Regions from separate parts of the Streptomyces sp. MUSC 14 genome, predicted to be linked through region 2. Evidence: riboswitches for the same ligand, from Rfam matches in the RefSeq annotation. Region 2 holds a riboswitch; the other holds the start of a gene.
What was found. Region 2 has a riboswitch for thiamine pyrophosphate ahead of BIV25_RS30720 (thiamine ABC transporter substrate binding subunit). Riboswitches for the same ligand answer to the same signal wherever they lie in the genome.

Region 1 (3,971 bases), on a different contig from region 2:
GGATGCGCTCCAGCAGCTCGCGCTGCCCGCCGTCGTCCGTCGTCAGGGGGCAGGCGACGGCAAGTCTGCCGCTCGGCACCCGCAGCACCGCGATCTCCCGCACGGCGGCGACGGTCATCTCCGGCTCATCCTTCGTGGCCAGCCGCGTGCCGGGCCGGAACAGCTCGCTGAGGTGGGACGGTGCGGTCGGGCGCGGCGGCAGCCAGGGGGACGGCGTCGCGGGTGCGCCGTCCGCAGCGGTAGCGGGCGCCGCCGGGGCGTCCGCGTGCCGACCGCGCAGGGACGGTGCGGCCAGGAGCGGGCTTCCGACGCCTCCCACGCCGAACTGCGCCCGGTCCCGCCGGCGCTCGGCCTCCGGCACGTCCGGGCGCCCGTGCCGTGACGGACCCAGGACACCCTGCGGCTCGGACACCGTGCGGCCTCTGCCGCCCGGGTAGAGGTCCGTCGTCGTACGCCAGGCGTCCTGCGCGAACTCGGCCTGCTCCGGGGAGTCGTAGCGCCACTGCGACCTATGGCGCAGGAACAGGCACCCCGGTTCGAGCAGACGCCAGTCCAGCTCCTGCGTACGGCGGCCCCGCTCGTCGTACGCCCACACCCCCACGTAGTGGTCGGCCCAGGCCACGAGGTGGACCTCGACCGGTACTGTCCACCCCGGCACCCGATGGACCATCACATACGGCTGCTCCGCCCGGTCCCGTGCCTCGGCCTCGGCCCGCGTGAGCGGTTCCAGGGCTCCGTACGAGGACAGATCCCACCCCTTGGCGTACGACACCAGCACGGTACGTCCGTCGTCGGCCATGTCGATTCCCCCTCCACGCCTGACAGGTTGCTGCGCTGGAATCGACCGTAGCGTCCGCCTCTGACAACGGGCCAAGGGCCGGGCGGCGGGCGCGTCGCAGCTGCGTGCGGTACGCCCGAGCACCTGTGAGCGCGGCCGGGCGGTGCTCACTGCCTCCCTCTGTGAGCACCGCCCGGGGGGGGAGCCGTCAGTCGGCGATCGGCAGGTACACCCTGTTGCCGCTCGCCGCGAACTCCTTCGACTTCCGGGCCATGCCCTCCTCGATCTCGACCCGGCTGCCGCCGTGTTCGCGGCGGATGTCCTGCGAGATCTTCATCGAGCAGAACTTCGGCCCGCACATGGAGCAGAAGTGGGCCGTCTTCGCGGGCTCGGCCGGCAGGGTCTCGTCGTGGAACTCCCGCGCCGTGTCCGGGTCCAGCGCGAGGTTGAACTGGTCCTCCCACCGGAACTCGAAGCGGGCGTCCGACAGCGCGTCGTCCCATTCCTGCGCGCCCGGGTGCCCCTTGGCGAGGTCAGCCGCGTGGGCGGCGATCTTGTAGGTGATGACGCCGGTCTTGACGTCGTCCCGGTTGGGCAGGCCCAGGTGCTCCTTGGGCGTGACGTAGCAGAGCATCGCCGTGCCCCACCAGGCGATCATCGCGGCACCGATACCGGAGGTGATGTGGTCGTACGCCGGAGCGACGTCCGTGGTCAGCGGGCCGAGCGTATAGAACGGAGCCTCATCGCAGATCTCCTGCTGAAGGTCGATGTTCTCCTTGATCTTGTGCATCGGGACGTGTCCCGGGCCCTCGATCATGGTCTGTACGTTGAAACGCTTGGCGATCCGGTTGAGTTCCCCGAGCGTCCGCAACTCCGCGAACTGCGCCTCGTCGTTGGCGTCCGCGATCGAGCCCGGCCTGAGGCCGTCGCCCAGCGAGTACGTGACGTCGTAGGCGGCGAGGATCTCGCACAGCTCCTCGAAGTTCTCGTACAGGAACGACTCCTTGTGGTGCGCGAGACACCACGCGGCCATGATCGAGCCGCCGCGCGAGACGATGCCGGTCTTGCGGTTGGCGGTGAGCGGCACGTACGGCAGCCGGACGCCCGCGTGGACGGTCATGTAGTCCACGCCCTGCTCGGCCTGTTCGATGACCGTGTCCTTGTAGATCTCCCAGGTCAGCTCCTCGGCCCTGCCGTCGACCTTCTCCAGGGCCTGGTAGAGCGGCACCGTTCCGATGGGAACGGGGGAGTTGCGCAGCACCCACTCGCGCGTCGTGTGGATGTTGCGGCCGGTAGACAGGTCCATGACCGTGTCGGCACCCCAACGGGTCGCCCAGGTCATCTTCTCCACCTCCTCCTCGATGGAGGAGGTCACCGCGGAGTTGCCGATGTTGGCGTTGACCTTCACCAGGAACCGCTTGCCGATGATCATCGGCTCGATCTCCGGGTGGTTGACGTTGGCCGGCAGCACCGCACGGCCGGCCGCGATCTCGTCACGGACCACCTCGGGCGAAACGTTCTCCCGGATGGCCACGTACTCCATCTCCGGTGTGATCTCGCCCCGGCGCGCGTACGCGAGCTGCGTCACCGCCTGGCCGCTGCGGCCCCGGCGCGGCTGGCGCGGCCGTCCCGGGAAGACCGCGTCGAGGTTGCGCAGCCCGCCGCGCGGCGACGTGTGCTTGATCCCGTCGTCCTCGGGACGGACGGGACGACCCGCGTACTCCTCGGTGTCACCACGGGCGATGATCCAGTTCTCCCGCAGCGGCGGCAGGCCCCTGCGGACGTCGGTGTCGACGTCTGGATCGGTGTACGGGCCCGACGTGTCGTACAGCGTGACCGACTGCCCGTTGGTCAGGTGCACCTGGCGGACCGGCACGCGCAGGTCGGGGCGCGAGCCCTCGACATACGCCTTGTGCCAGCCGATGGACTTCCCGGTCTCCTCGGACTTCTCGTCCTGAACGGAGACAGGCGTGCGTGCGTCCTTGTTGGTCATGAGACCTACTCCCTACGCCGGCATTACCCGGTAACAGGTTCGGCGGTCGACGCAGCGGTTCCCGTCTGCCGGTGCTTCCTGTGGAACAGACTTCGTTCCACGTGAAACATCGCGAATACGGAGGTCAGCGCCCTCTCAGCCCGGTGCTCCGAGCTCCCGCGTGTGCAAAGGTGCCTCCACGCTAGCGTCATATGTGGCGTACTGAACAGTGGGCCCCGGGCGTTCTTGCAATGATTCGGGCCGTGACCAGGATGGAGCAGTACCCGTATCAGCCCCCCGAGCCCCGCCGCCGGGACGGCTCAGCGGCAGGCGACGGCCACGGCCGGGCCGTCACCGCGGCGGGGCACGGGCACGACTCCGGCCACGGCCCCGGGCGGGGATCCGGCGGTGACGACGACCATCGCCACGACCGCGGCCACGCGCACGGGCACGCGCAAGCTCCTGGTCACGCACACGGCCACAGTCACAGCCATGGGCCTGCCGCGCCGGTCTCCCGGCACCTGCGCAAGGTCATCGCGGCGATCCTGATCCCCTTCACCGCCGCTGTCGTGGTGGGGCTCGTGGTGCTGTGGCCGGGCGGTGCGCCGCCGCACAAGCGCACCGGCGTCGGCTTCGACCAGCAGACCCAGCAGGCCACGGTCACCCAGGTCGTCGAGGTCAGCTGCAAGTCGGTGAACGCCTCCGGCGAGACCCCCACCGGCGACACCTCCACCGCGGAGGGTAACTCGGCCCAGCAGGAGGCGAACGGCACCTGCCACAAGGCCACGATCCGGATCGACACCGGCAAGGACAAGGGCCGCACCTTCACCGAGATCGTGCAGCCCGACCAGCCACGGCAGCTGCACCAGGGCGAGAGCGTCGTAGTCGCGTACGAACCCTCGGCGCCCAAGGACCTGCAGTACTCCGTCACCGACGTCAACCGCCGCTTCCCGATGGGCCTGCTGGCCGGGATCTTCGCGCTCGCCGTCGTGGTCGTGGGCCGACTGCGCGGCGTCATGGCGCTCGTCGCGCTGGCCATCAGCTTCATGGTGCTGAACTTCTTCATCCTGCCCGCGATCCTGCAGGGCTCGAACCCGCTCCTCGTGGCGGTGATCGGGTCCAGCACGATCATGCTGATCGCCCTCTACATGTGCCACGGCCTGTCCGCCCGTACATCGGTGGCCGTGCTCGGCACGCTCGCCTCACTGGCACTGATCGGCC
Region 2 (3,971 bases):
GTAGTTGAAGAAGACGTGGGCCAGCAGGATCGCCCACACCGTGGTGTCCAGCCGTACGCCCCACAGGTCGTCCAGCAGCCCGCCGTGCCCGACGAGGGCGAGGAAGGCGCTGCCGGCGACGACCGTCGGCAGCACGAACGGGACGGTGACCACGGCGCGCAGCACCTGCTTGCCCGGGAAGTCGAACCGGGCGAAGACGTAGGCGGCGGGCAGCGCGAGGAGCAGGGTGAGCGCGGTGGAGGCGAGCGCCTGCCAGGTCGTGAACCACAGCACGTGCCGGATGTCCGGCTGCGTGACCACGTCCGCGATCCGCCCGAACTGCCAGGCGCCGTCCACCTTCAGCCCGCGCGCGACGATCGCGGCGACCGGCCAGGCGAAGAACAGCGCGAAGAACGCGACGGGCAGGGCCATCAGCCCGAGCCGCGTCACGTTCCCGCGTATCCTCCGCCGGGGTTCGGCTACTTCAGTACGAGCGACGTCCACGCCTTGACCCACTGGTCGCGGTTGGCAGCGATCTTGCCGGGGGCCATCGTCTCGGGGTGCCGGGCGGCCGGGCCGTACTCGGTGAACTCGGCGGGCACCTTGGCCCCCTTCAGCACCGGGTAGACGTACATGTTGAGCGGCATGTCCTCCTGGAACTCCTTGGAGACCAGGAAGTCGATGAACGCCTTGGCGCCCTTGGGGTTCTCGGCGTTGCTCAGCAGCCCGGCGAACTCGATCTGCCGGAAGCAGGTGCCGTTCGCCACGCCGGTCGGGGCGGTGCTGGGCCGCTTCTTGGCGTAGATCACCTCGGCGGGCGGCGAGGACGCGTACGACACGACGAGCGGCCGGTCACCGCCCGCCTTCCTGCCCTCGGAGGAGCCGGAGAACTCCTGGTAGTAGGCCTGCTCCCAGCTGTCGACGACCTTGACGCCGTTGGCCTTCAGCTTCTTCCAGTAGTCCTGCCAGCCGGTGTCGCCGAACTGTGCGGCGCTGCCCAGCAGGAAGCCGAGGCCCGGCGAGGAGGTGGCCGCGTTCTCGGTGACCAGGAGGTTCTTGTACGCCGGCTTGGCCAGGTCGGCGAAGGACTGCGGCGGGGTCAGCCTGTGCTTGCTGAAGTACGCCTTGTCGTAGTTGACGCAGATGTCGCCGTAGTCGATCGGCGTGACCCGGTGCCGGCCCTTGTCCAGCTGGTAGGCGGCGCCGACCTGGTCGAGCCCCTTGGCCTGGTACGGCTGGAAGAGGCCGTTGTCGAGGGCGCGGGAGAGCAGGGTGTTGTCGACGCCGAAGAAGACGTCGCCCTGCGGGTTGTCCTTGGTCAGGATGGCCTTGTTGACCGCCTGCCCGGCGTCGCCGTCCTTGAGGACCGTGACCTTGTATCCGGTCTTCTTCTCGAAGTCCTGGAGCACGTTCTTGGAGACGGCCCACGAGTCGTGGCTGACGAGGGTGACGGTCTTGGAATCGGCTCCGCTCCTGGTGTCCGTGGAGCCGCACGCGGTCAGCGTCGGCATGGCGACGAGACCGAGGCCGACGGCGACGGCCACGAGGGTCTTGTTGTGCACTGGATGTCCTCCTGGGGTTGGCCAGGAAGAACGCGGCCCTGCCCGGATTTCCGGGCAGGGCGCAACAGCTTGAGTGATGACCGAACTTCCTACCCAGAATGACCTGGGCGAGGTTCAGAGGGTCTGCGGCCCTGTCCGCCGCACTCTCAGCGCTGTGGCGCTCCCCTGTCGGAATATGAAGGTGTCGATATGGAGATGTCGATATGAAGATGTGCGTGACGGTGGCCAGATTACCGCTCGGTGGCCGCCAGCTGACCACAGGCTCCGTCGATCTCCTGGCCCCGGGTGTCCCGGACGGTGACGGGCACCCCGTGGGCCGCGATGGCCTCGACGAACGCCTTCTCGTCCTCGGGCCGTGAGGCGGTCCACTTCGAGCCCGGCGTCGGGTTCAGCGGAATGAGGTTGACGTGCACGGGCTTGCCCCGCAGCAGCCGGCCGAGCCGGTCACCGCGCCAGGCCTGGTCGTTGATGTCGCGGATCAGCGCGTACTCGATGGACAGCCGGCGCCCGCTCTTCTCGACGTACTCGAACCCGGCGTCCAGCACCTCGCGCACCTTCCACCGCGTGTTCACGGGGACGAGGGTGTCGCGCAGCTCGTCGTCGGGAGCGTGCAGGGAGATCGCGAGCCGGCACTTGAAGCCCTCGTCGGCGAACCGGTGGATGGCCGGCACGAGCCCGACCGTCGAGACGGTGATGCCGCGCTGCGAGAGCCCGAGTCCGTCCGGCGCCGGGTCGGTGAGCGCGCGAATGGCCCCGACCACCCTCTTGTAGTTGGCGAGCGGCTCCCCCATGCCCATGAAGACGATGTTGGAGAGCCGGGCGGGCCCGCCGGGCACCTCGCCGTCCCGCAGCGCGCGCATGCCGTCGACGATCTGGTGGACGATCTCGGCCGTGGACAGGTTCCGGTCCAGACCCGCCTGTCCGGTGGCGCAGAACGGGCAGTTCATGCCGCAGCCCGCCTGCGAGCTGATGCACATGGTGACCCGGTCCGGGTAGCGCATCAGCACGGACTCGACCAGCGTGCCGTCGAACAGGCGCCACAGCGTCTTGCGGGTGGTGCCCTGGTCGGTGGCCAGATGCCGGACGACGGTCATCAGCTCCGGGAACAGTGCCTCACGCAGCTTCTCGCGCGACCCGGCGGGGATGTCCGTCCACTGCTCCGGGTCGTGCGCGTACCGCGCGAAGTAGTGCTGCGAGAGCTGCTTGGCGCGGAACGGCTTCTCACCGATCCCGGCCACCGCGTCCTTGCGCTCGGCGGGCGTGAGGTCGGCGAGATGCCGCGGCGGCTTCTTGGCTCCGCGCGGGGCGACGAAAGTGAGTTCTCCGGGCTTAGGCATGGCCCTACCAGTGTCGCAGATCCACTTGGGTGACCTGCGCTCCTCACAGGCAGGGGACGTTGGCGTAGCCCGGGTAGAAGTAGCGCCCGGCCGGGCCGGCGCTGTGGACGCAGCGGTCGAAGGCGGGGCTCTGGGGTTTCGGGCTCTCGGTGGCGGCGGTCGCGGTCGGAGCGGCGAAGGCGATCACCCCGAGGATCATCGCCGCCACCACGGAGTTCTTGCCCGGGATACCCCTCCGGAACGTCTTCATCATCGCCCTCCTTCGGGTCACGATTCCGCTTATCGTCGTATAGCTCCGATATCGCGTCAATACCTTAAATGAGGGCATTTGCGCTGAAAACCTGACGTAGATCTCGTCGGACGCCTGCCAGGCCGGTGGGACGGCCGCGGTGGTGACGGTCCGAACACAGCGAGTGCAACGTGCGAAGGGGACAACGAGCGACGTGTGAAATTCTGCCGACGAACGGTCGGGTTTCCTGGTCAGGCCTTGTCCTGTCCTTTGCCGTGCCGTAACAACTGGCGCCATGAACCTTTTCGGCCGCAATTCCTTTCACCGGCGCGCGCAGCCGTCCGCCGCGCCCGTGGCGACCGCGTCACCGGTGGCCGGCGCCACCGCCACCGCCGTACTGCCCGACCCCGCGCTGTCGGCTCTCACCGGCGAGTGGCTGATCGATCCCGCGCACAGCAGGATCGGGTTCTCCGTACGGCACGCGATGGTGACCACGGTGCGCGGCGCGTTCGCGCAGTACGAGAGCCGCCTGTACTTCGACGGCCGCGACCCGTCCCGGTCCCGGGCCGACATCGTGCTGTACACCTCCAGCATCGACACCGGCGTCGAGCAGCGGGACGCCCATCTGGCAGGCCGCCAGTTCCTGGACGCCGCAGCCCATCCGCGGATGACGTTCACGAGCACCACCGTGCGGCTCGTGGGCAAGGACGTCTACCGCATGACCGGCGACCTCACGATCAAGGACACCACCCGGCCGGTCGACCTGGACCTCACCTACATCGGCCATGTCACCGACGCGTTCGGCGACGAGCGGGTCGGCTTCGACGGCACCACCACGATCAACCGCTCCGACTGGGGCCTGAG

Region 1: another riboswitch for thiamine pyrophosphate. It lies ahead of thiC (phosphomethylpyrimidine synthase ThiC); the one in region 2 lies ahead of BIV25_RS30720 (thiamine ABC transporter substrate binding subunit).

What each region holds. Positions count from the first base shown of each region.
Region 1 is NZ_MLYN01000042.1:118,660-122,630, reverse strand. It holds gene BIV25_RS26640 (DUF4241 domain-containing protein) at 1-799, opposite strand, end outside; gene thiC (phosphomethylpyrimidine synthase ThiC) at 987-2,771, opposite strand; TPP riboswitch at 2,764-2,941, opposite strand; gene BIV25_RS26630 (YibE/F family protein) at 3,023-3,971, shown strand, end outside.
Region 2 is NZ_MLYN01000050.1:133,957-137,927, forward strand. It holds gene BIV25_RS30715 (iron ABC transporter permease) at 1-411, opposite strand, end outside; gene BIV25_RS30720 (thiamine ABC transporter substrate binding subunit) at 459-1,541, opposite strand; TPP riboswitch at 1,610-1,718, opposite strand; gene rlmN (23S rRNA (adenine(2503)-C(2))-methyltransferase RlmN) at 1,772-2,878, opposite strand; gene BIV25_RS30730 (hypothetical protein) at 2,922-3,131, opposite strand; gene BIV25_RS30735 (YceI family protein) at 3,403-3,971, shown strand, end outside.